Regions from separate parts of the Micromonospora sp. NPDC048842 genome, predicted to be linked through region 2. Evidence: predicted binding sites of a transcription regulator. Region 2 holds the regulator's gene; each other region holds the start of a gene.
What was found. Region 2 encodes HrcA, which represses chaperone genes, less so after heat shock. Its sites were predicted from a motif close to GGTTNGCACNCTCNNNNNGAGNGTGCNAACC; they were not measured.
Positions count from the first base shown of each region.

Region 1: groL (chaperonin GroEL) is a predicted target of HrcA. The motif match lies at 1,689-1,719, and genes of this name have one in related genera.
Region 3: groES (co-chaperone GroES) is a predicted target of HrcA. The motif match lies at 2,020-2,050, and genes of this name have one in related genera.

Region 1 is NZ_JBEZGK010000007.1:239,392-242,645, forward strand. It holds gene AB0C19_RS12930 (cold-shock protein) at 171-374, shown strand; gene AB0C19_RS12935 (hypothetical protein) at 469-1,641, shown strand; gene groL (chaperonin GroEL) at 1,914-3,254, shown strand, end outside.
Region 2 is NZ_JBEZGK010000035.1:24,149-27,402, reverse strand. It holds gene dnaJ (molecular chaperone DnaJ) at 1-1,106, opposite strand, end outside; gene hrcA (heat-inducible transcriptional repressor HrcA) at 1,182-2,204, opposite strand; gene AB0C19_RS31065 (DUF4870 domain-containing protein) at 2,430-3,056, shown strand; gene hemW (radical SAM family heme chaperone HemW) at 3,124-3,254, opposite strand, start outside.
Region 3 is NZ_JBEZGK010000022.1:104,015-107,268, reverse strand. It holds gene groL (chaperonin GroEL) at 1-1,501, opposite strand, end outside; gene groES (co-chaperone GroES) at 1,572-1,886, opposite strand; gene AB0C19_RS26070 (methyltransferase domain-containing protein) at 2,146-3,254, shown strand, end outside.

The DNA.
Region 1 (3,254 bases), on a different contig from region 2:
CCGAAGTGTGTCTGATTTGTGGCCGTGCGCGGCCGTCACTCCTCGTGTAGCGTGCGATTTCGGTCACCTGCTCCAATGGCGGTCATCGATCGCTGAGTCGGTGGTCCGGGGCGCCCGGCCGTGCCGTGCGCCGAGTCAGGCAACGCCGGGCAGAGTGAGGGAAGTGCACAGTGGCACAGGGCTCCGTGAAGTGGTTCAACGCCGAGAAGGGCTACGGCTTCATCGCCGTCGACGGCGGTCAGGACGTGTTCGTTCATTTCTCCGCGATCGAGATGGACGGCTACAAGGCGCTGGACGACGGTCAGCGGGTCGAGTTCGAGATCACCCAGGGCCAGAAGGGCCCACAGGCAGAGCACGTACGCGTCATCGGCTGAGCTTCCTGGCCGATCGGCCCGTGCGTCGGGGCTGCGGCAGGGGCGTGCAGCCGGGAAGATCGTGAACCGTTCCAGCCGATGCCGAGGAGCGTTCATGACCGACCAGCCACCCCCGCACACTCCGTCCTCCGGGTCCGGGGAGCCGGGCCCGTCCGATCCGTCCTCGCCCGCCGACGGCCCCGGCCACGCCGGTCCGCCCCCCGGCTGGGGGCCGGACATGCCCCCGTCCGGCCCGTCCTCCGGCCCCGCCGGTCCGCCGCCCGGCTGGGATCCCGCGCAGGGCGCCTGGGGTGCGGCCCCGCCACCGCAGGGCTGGGCGTTCCCGCCCACCGGGGGCTACCCGCCCGGGTCGGGTCCCTACGGCGGGCAGCCGTGGTATCCGGGACCGCCGATCGGCTGGTACCCGCCGGGTCACGGGTTCGACCCGAACGACGCCCTGGTCACGCCGCCCGGTGCCGGTATCGGCGGCTGGTTCAACCGGTGCGGGGGAGCGCTGCGCCGGGGCTGGCGGCAGTTGGTGCCGATCATGCTGCTCACCCAGGTGCTGCCGGCGGCGGTGCTCTCGGTGGTCTCCCTCGGGCTGGACCCGTCGGCGAAGTGGGCCGCCCAGGCCGAATCGACGTCGGCCCCCGCGCTGCCGGACAATTTCGCCGCCGAGCTGCTGAGCCTCCTTGTCCTGCTGGTCGGCGGCAGCGTGGTGGTCGGGTTGGTGCAGGCCGTCGGGTGGGCCGCCGGCACCTGGGTGATCACCCAACAGGCGGCCGGCCAGCCTGCCAGCCTGGAGGCCGCGCTGCGCTACGGCCTGCGTCGGGCACTCGGGCTGTGGGGCTGGACCCTGTTGGTCAGTCTGCTCATCGGCGTCGGTGTCTGTTTCTGCGTGCTGCCGGGCATCTACCTGGCCTTCGCGCTGAGCATGGCCGGTCCGGTCTATCTCTTCGAACGGCACAACCCGATCGGTCGATCGTTCCGGATGTTCCACGATCGGCTCGGCCTGCTGCTCGGACGGGTGGCCCTGGTGGCCGCGGCGGTGATCGTCGGCACCCTGATCCCCGGTGCCATCGAAGGAATCGGCACCTCCCCGCTCGGAACGGATCCGTTCTCCTCGCCGGGTACCGCCGCCGGGGCGGTGGTGGTGATCGGGATCACCGCCGTGCTGGCCCTTCCGGCCCACCTCGCGCAGATGATCGGTCTGCTGGTGACGTACGCCGAGCAGCGTGCCCATGAGGCACCGGTGAACAGCGCTGGACTGGCCGCGGAACTCGGCTGAGCGGCGGCATCGTGCTTGCACTCGGCAGGTGAGAGTGCTAAACAAGTCATTGGCACTCGCATACCGTGAGTGCCAATGGTCGGGACGGTGGGGCCAGGTTGCACCGGCGTGGAGACGCCGGGGCGGCACATGGCCGGTCGTCGCGGGCTATCCGGCCCGGCCGAAGGACGTCGTCGTCGCCAGGTGGCGACGTCCCAAGGTGCGTACACCAGGCGGCCCATCCGGGGCACACATCTCGGGTGGCCCGTGAGTGTCCAGGAGGACAACGCCGTATGGCCAAGATGATCGCGTTCGACGAAGAGGCGCGCCGCGGCCTCGAGCGGGGCATGAACCAGCTCGCCGACGCCGTAAAGGTGACCCTCGGCCCCAAGGGCCGCAACGTCGTGCTCGAGAAGAAGTGGGGTGCCCCCACCATCACCAACGATGGTGTGAGCATCGCCAAGGAGATCGAGCTCGAGGACCCGTACGAGAAGATCGGCGCTGAGCTGGTCAAGGAGGTCGCCAAGAAGACCGACGACGTTGCCGGTGACGGCACGACGACGGCGACCGTCCTGGCCCAGGCCCTGGTTCGCGAGGGCCTGCGCAACGTGGCCGCTGGCGCCAACCCGATGGCCCTGAAGCGGGGCATCGAGGCCGCTGTCGCGAGCGTCTCGGAGGAGCTGTCCAAGCTCGCCAAGGACGTCGAGACCAAGGAGCAGATCGCCTCCACCGCCTCCATCTCCGCTGGCGACAGCACCGTCGGCGAGATCATCGCCGAGGCGATGGACAAGGTCGGCAAGGAAGGCGTCATCACCGTCGAGGAGAGCAACACCTTCGGGCTGGAGCTGGAGCTCACCGAGGGTATGCGCTTCGACAAGGGCTACATCTCGGCCTACTTCATGACCGACCCGGAGCGTATGGAGGCCGTCTTCGACGACCCGTACATCCTGATCGCCAACAGCAAGATCTCGTCGGTGAAGGACCTGCTCCCGATCCTGGAGAAGGTCATGCAGTCGGGCAAGCCGCTGCTGATCATCGCCGAGGACCTGGAGGGCGAGGCCCTCGCCACCCTGGTGGTCAACAAGGTCCGTGGCACCTTCAAGTCGGTCGCCGTCAAGGCGCCGGGCTTCGGTGACCGCCGCAAGGCCATGCTGACCGACATCGCCATCCTCGCCGGTGGCCAGGTCATCAGCGAGGAGGTCGGCCTCAAGCTCGACGCCGCCAGCCTCGACATGCTGGGCCGCGCCCGCAAGGTCGTGGTGACCAAGGACGAGACCACCATCGTCGACGGTGCCGGTGACGCCGAGCAGATCCAGGGCCGGGTCAACCAGATCCGGGCCGAGATCGACAAGAGCGACTCCGACTACGACCGGGAGAAGCTGCAGGAGCGGCTGGCCAAGCTGGCCGGCGGCGTTGCGGTGATCAAGGTCGGCGCGGCCACCGAGGTCGAGCTCAAGGAGCGCAAGCACCGCATCGAGGACGCCGTTCGCAACGCGAAGGCCGCCGTCGAGGAGGGCATCGTCCCGGGTGGTGGCGTCGCGCTGGTTCAGGCCGGCAAGACCGCCTTCGACAAGCTCGACCTGGTCGGCGACGAGGCGACCGGTGCGAACATCGTCAAGGTCGCGCTCGACGCC
Region 2 (3,254 bases):
AAGCCGCCCTGCTTTGACAGCTCGGCGACCTCCTCACCACGGGTCTTGGCGAAGTCGCGCAGCATCTTCTCCTGGTCCGGATCGAGCTTGGTCGGCGTCCGCACGTCCAGGTGGACGTAGAGGTCGCCTCGGCCGGTGCCGCGCAGGTGCGGCACGCCCCGCGCGCGCAGTCGCAGCGTGCTGGCCGGCTGGGTGCCGGCCTTGACGTCGACGGTCTCCTCGCTGTCCAGCGTCTTGATGGTCAGCCGGGTGCCCAGCGCCGCCGCCGTCATCGGCACTGTGACCCGGCAGTGCAGGTCGTCGCCCTTGCGCGAGTACACGTCGTGCGGGCGCTCGTGGATCTCCACGTAGAGGTCACCGGCGGTGCCGCCGCCGGGGCCCACCTCGCCCTGCTGGGCCAGCCGGATCCGCATGCCGTCCTCGACGCCGGCCGGGATCTTGACGGTCAGCGAGCGGCGGGTCCGCACCCGGCCGTCGCCGGCGCAGGTGGGGCAGGGGTGCGGGATGGTGGTGCCGTAGCCCTGGCACACGGTGCACGGCCGGGCGGAGACCACCTGGCCGAGGAAGGTGCGCTGCACCGACTGCACCTCGCCCCGACCGCCGCACGCCTCGCAGGTCGCCAGGTGCGTGCCGGCGGCAGTGCCGGCGCCGGAGCAGGTGGTGCAGAGCACCGCGGTGTCGACGGTGATCGGGGCCTCGACGCCGAACGCCGTCTCGTGCAGGTCGAGTTCGAGTCGCAGGATCGCGTCGGCGCCCGGGCGGGTACGCGGCCGTGGGCCACGGGCGCCACCTCCGGCACCGCCGAAGAACGCGTCCATGATGTCCTGGAAACCGACGAACGGGCCGGCGCCTCCGGGACCACCCGGGCCGCCGGCACCGCCACCACCCGGGGCGAGCGGGTCGCCACCCAGGTCGACGATCTGCCGCTTCCGGTCGTCCGAGAGGACCTCGTACGCGGCGTTGATGTCCTTGAACTTCTCCTGAGCCTCCGGGTCCGGATTGACGTCCGGGTGGAACTGGCGCGCCAGCTTGCGGTAGGCGCGCTTGATCTCGTCATCGGAGGCTTCCCGGCTCACACCGAGAATGCCGTAGTAGTCCCTGGCCACTGCGTTCCGTGTCCTCATGTTCGTCTCGCGTTGCGCCGGTCGGCGGCCGCAGCCGGCCGCATCGGCCCTGACCAATCAGTTCTGGGCCAGCAACTCGCCCACGTAGCGTGCCACGGCGCGCACCGTGGCGATGTTGCCGGGGTAGTCCATCCGGGTGGGCCCCAGCACCCCCAGGCCGCCAACGATCGTGGTGCCCGGGCCGTACCCGGTGCTGACCACCGAGGCGGCGCGCAGGTTGTCGAACTCGTTCTCGTCGCCGATCAGCACCCGGGTCGTGCTCGGCTCGGTCTCACCGATGAGCTTGAGCAGCACGACCTCCTCCTCCAGGGCTTCGAGGATCGGCCGCAGGGAGCCCTGGAAGTCGAGCAGGCCGCCCCTGGTGAGGTTCGCGGTGCCGGCGAGCGCGATCCGCTCCTCGTGCCGCTCGACGAGCGTCTCCAGCAGGACGGTGGCGAGCGTGGTCATTGTCGGACGCAGGCCGGTCGGCGCTTCCTCGACCAGCGCCTGCACCAGCGGGGGCGTCTCGGACAGCCGGGCGTTGGCGAGCTTCTCGTTGATCAGTCGGCGCAGGTCGGTGACGTCGTCGGCGGGCACCGGCCCGGGCAACTCCACGAGTCGCTGCTCCACCCGCCCGGTGTCGGCGATCATGACGAGCATCAGCCGGGTGGTGGAGATCGGCACCAGCTCCAGGTGACGCACCGAGGAGCGGGCCAGGCTCGGGTACTGCACGACGGCGACCTGCCTGGTCAACTGGGCGAGCAACCGCACCGTGCGGTGCACCACGTCGTCGAGGTCGACAGCGCCGACCAGGAAGCGCTCGATGGCCCGGCGCTCGGCCGGGCTGAGCGGCTTGACCCGGGACAACCGGTCGACGAAGAGGCGGTAGCCACGGTCGGTGGGCACCCGGCCGGCGCTGGTGTGCGGCTGCCGGATGTAGCCCTCCTCCTCCAGCACGGCCATGTCGTTGCGGACAGTGGCCGGGGAGACCCCGAGCTGGTGCCGCTCGACCAGCGCCTTGCTGCCGACCGGCTCCTGGGTGGAGACGTAGTCTTCGACGATGGCGCGGAGCACTGCGAGTTTCCGGTCGTCGAGACCCATCCTCCGCACCTCCTGTCGCACGTCGGCCGCCGGCGCTCTGGGCCGGTCGGGCCGTCCTGGCACTCGACTGTAACGAGTGCCAGTCTACGTCGGCGGGCCCGCCGACGCGATGATCAACGGCCACCCTTCGGTGCGGCCCACACCACCCTGTGGGGCCGATCGGCCCACACTGCCAGGCGGTGTCGCTCTGGTGCGGCGTTGCCACTGGCACCTACCGTGACATCCATGACTGAACCTCCTCGCCCTCCCGGCTCGGGCGACCCCGGCAACTACCCGCCGGAGCCCACCTCCCCAGGCCCGTTTCCGTCGGCCGAGCCGCCCACCGCACCACTGTCCGGGGCACCCGGCCCAGCCGGCTATCCCCCGCCCGGTGGCTATCCGCCGCCCACCGGTGACCAACCGCCGTCAGGCGGCTACCCTCCGGCAGGCGGCTACCCCCCGCCCGGTGGCTATCCCCCACCCGGCGGCTACCCGGCCGGTGGGGCCTACGGCGGCCCCGGCGGCGGCTACGCCACCAACGAGGACAAGACCTGGGCGCTTGTCGCGCACTTCGGCGGCGCGCTCGGCGCGCTGGTCAGCTTTGGTCCGCTGGGCTTCGTCGCCCCGCTGATCGCCTACCTGGCCCGCGGCCAGCAGTCGCCGACCGTCCGGGCGCACGCCCTCGCCGCCCTGAACTTCCAGATCCTCTGGTCGATCATCGCGTTCGTGCTGCTCTTCGTGAGCTGGTGCCTGCTCTTCCTGCCCAGCATCGCCGTCGTGGTGATCCAGATCCTGTTCGGGATCATCGCCGGCATCAAGGCCAACGAGGGCACCCCGTACCGCTACCCGATGACTGCCAACTTCATCAAGTGAACCGGGCCGGCCGCTCCCCCGGCCGGTCCGGATCACCGCGGTCCCGGTCCGGGCAGCGGTGGGCCACTCAGGGCAGCAGGTCGCGGACGACAGCGTCGGCGAGCAGCCGCCCGCGCAGTGTGAGCACCGCCCGGCCGGCGGCGTACTCGTCGGCGGCCAGGAGGCCGCCGGCCAACGCCCGCTCGGCGCCGGCCCGGC
Region 3 (3,254 bases), on a different contig from region 2:
CGTTGCGGGTCACCTTCACCGGGTCGATGATGCCGGCCTTGACCAGGTCGACGTACTCGCCCTTGGCCGCGTCGAGGCCGTTGCCCCACTTGAGGTCGGCGACCTTCTGCGTCACGACGTAGCCGTCGTGACCGGCGTTCTGGGCGATCCAGCGCAGCGGCTCGACGAGCGCCTTGCGCACTACCGAGACACCGACCTTCTCGTCACCGGTGAAGCCCAGGTCGTCGTCGAGCACCGAGAGGATCTGCACCAGGGCGGCGCCGCCGCCGGGCACGGTGCCCTCCTCGACCGCAGCCTTGGTCGCCGCGATGGCGTCCTCGATGCGGTGCTTGCGCTCCTTCATCTCGACCTCGGTCGCCGCGCCGGCCTTGATGACGGCGATGCCACCGGAGAGCTTCGCCAGCCGCTCGGCCAGCTTCTCCCGGTCCCAGTCGGAGTCGGAGGCCTCGATCTCCTTGCGGATCTGGGAGACCCGGTCGGCGACGTCGGCCTTCTGGCCACCGCCGTCGACGATCGTGGTGTTCTCCTTGTCGACCACGACGCGCCGGGCGGTGCCGAGCACCTCCAGGCCGACCTGGTCGAGCTTGTAGCCCAGCTCCGGGGCGACAAGCTCGGCGCCCGTGGAGATCGCGATGTCCTGGAGCATTGCCTTGCGCCGGTCACCGAAGCCCGGGGCCTTGACCGCGCAGACCTTGAGGGTCTTGCGCAGCGAGTTGACCACCAGGGTGGAGAGCGCCTGGCCGTCCACGTCCTCGGCGATGATCAGCAGGGGCTTGCTGTTCTGCAGGACCTTCTCCAGCAGCGGCAGCAGCTCCTCGATCGCCGAGATCTTCTGGGTGGTGACCAGGATGTACGCGTCCTCGAGGACGGACTCCTGACCCTCCAGGTCGGTGACGAAGTTCGGCGAGATGAAGCCCTTGTCGAACTGGAGACCCTCGGTCACGTCCAGTTCGGTGGTGAGCATCGAGCCTTCCTCGACGGTGATGACACCGTCGCGGCCGACGCGCTCCATCGCCTCGGCGATCAGATCGCCGATCGTGGAGTCCTGCGCGGAGATCGTCGCCACGTTCGCGATCGACTCCTTGCTGGTGACCTCGGCGGCACGGCCGAGCAGCGCCTCGGAGACCTTCATGGCCGCCGCGTCGATGCCCCGCTTGAGGCCGGCCGGGTTGGTCCCGGCGGTCACGTTGCGCAGACCCTCGCGAACCATCGCCTGGGCCAGCACTGTCGCGGTGGTGGTCCCGTCGCCGGCGACGTCGTTGGTCTTGGTCGCCACCTCCTTGACCAGCTGCGCGCCAAGGTTCTCGTACGGGTTGGTGAGCTCGATCTCCTTGGCGATGGTCACACCATCGTTGGTGATCGTCGGCGCACCGAATTTCTTGTCCAGGACGACGTTGCGCCCGCGCGGGCCGAGGGTGACCTTGACCGCGTCCGCGAGGGCGTTGACACCGTGCTCCAGCAGGTGCCGGGCGTCGTCCGAGAAGCTCAGGATCTTCGCCATTAATGTCCCTTCGAAGCGCCATTGCCCCGGCCCGGCGAGCCGGACCGGGGCAGTGGCACTGATCGGTTGCTTACTTCTCGATGACCGCGAGGACGTCGCGGGCGGAGAGCACCAGGTACTCCTCGCCGGCGTACTTGACCTCGGTGCCGCCGTACTTCGAGTAGAGGACGGTGTCGCCGACCTGCACGTCAACCGGAACCCGGTTGCCGTTGTCGTCGACGCGCCCCGGGCCCACAGCGAGGACAGTGCCCTCCTGCGGCTTCTCCTTGGCGGTGTCGGGGATCACGATGCCCGACGCCGTGGTGGTCTCAGCCTCGTTCGCCTGGACCACGATGCGGTCCTCGAGCGGCTTGATCGCAACCTTGGTCGCGGTAGTCACGGGCATACCCTCCTGGGGTACTGGTTTCGTTGCTGGCCAGCGGGGCTGACCAGCGTCAATCTGCCTCATGCCACCGGGCGGTGCCGTCGTCGCGGGTGCCGGTCCGCCTGGCGTGCGCACCCGGGTCGCGAGACCCGGAAGCTGGCACCCTCAGGGTGAGAGTGCTAATCGCAGGTTATTCCGTGGCTAGCACTCCGTCAAGGAGAGTGCCAGCGCGTCGCGCCCCGCCAGCCAGTATTTCCGGGTCGGCCGGGACAATGGCCGGGTGGATCTCGATCAGCTGGCGGCGCTGCGTACCCCTGAGGGGTCGGCCGCGCTCACGGCGGCGGCCGACCTGGCCGGCGGTGATCCACTGGTCGCGGCGTCGGCGCTGCGCGCGACCGGGGTGCCGCCGACGTTGGCCGCGGCGGCGCTGACCCAGGCCGAGCTGCGCCTCCGGGGGGTGGGCAAGTTCGGCTCGGCCGCCGCTGGGATGTTCCTCACCCGTCCCGGTCTGGAGCAGGCCACCCGCCGGGTGGTCGCCGACCGCCGGGCCGCCCGGTTGTACGCGGCCGGCGTGCGCACCCTGGCCGACCTCGGGTGCGGGCTCGGGGCCGACGCGCTGGCCGCCGCCCGGGCGGGCATCCGGGTGTACGGGGTGGAGGCCGACCCGGTGACCGCAACGATGGCCGCCGCCAACGCCGAGGCGGCCGGCCTGGGCGAGCTGTTCACTGTCGAGTGCGGCGACGCGACCGGGTTCGACGTGTCAGTGGTCGACGGGGTCTTCTGCGATCCGGCCCGCCGCACCACCGGCACCGGGCGGCGAATCTTCGACCCGCGCGCCTACTCGCCGCCGTGGGACTTCGTCACCGGGCTGGCCGAGCGGGTGCCGCGCACAGTGGTGAAGGTCGCGCCGGGCCTGGACCACGCGCTCATTCCGGCCGGCGCGGAGGCCGAATGGGTCGGCGTCGACGGCGACCTGGTCGAGGCCGCGCTCTGGTGCGGCGAGCTGGCGGAGGTGCCCCGCCGCGCCACCCTCTACCGTCAGCGGGGCACTGAGGTTCACCGCCACCAGCTCACCGGCTCGGGTGCCACCGAGGCACCGGTCGGGCCGCCGCGTCGCTACCTGTACGACCCGGACCCGGCGGTGGTGCGTGCGCACCTCGTGGCCGAGCTGGCCACCGAACTGGACGCCACACTGGGTGATCCGAGCATCGCCTACCTCTACGGCGACCAGCCGATCCGCACCCCGTACGCGCGCTGCCTGGAGATCACCGACGTGCTGCCGTTCTCGCTCAAGCGCCTGCGGGCGCTGCTGCGCGACCGCCGGGTGGGCCGGGTGGAGATCCTCAAGCGGGGTTCGGCGCTCACCCCGGAGCAGCTCCGGCGAGACCT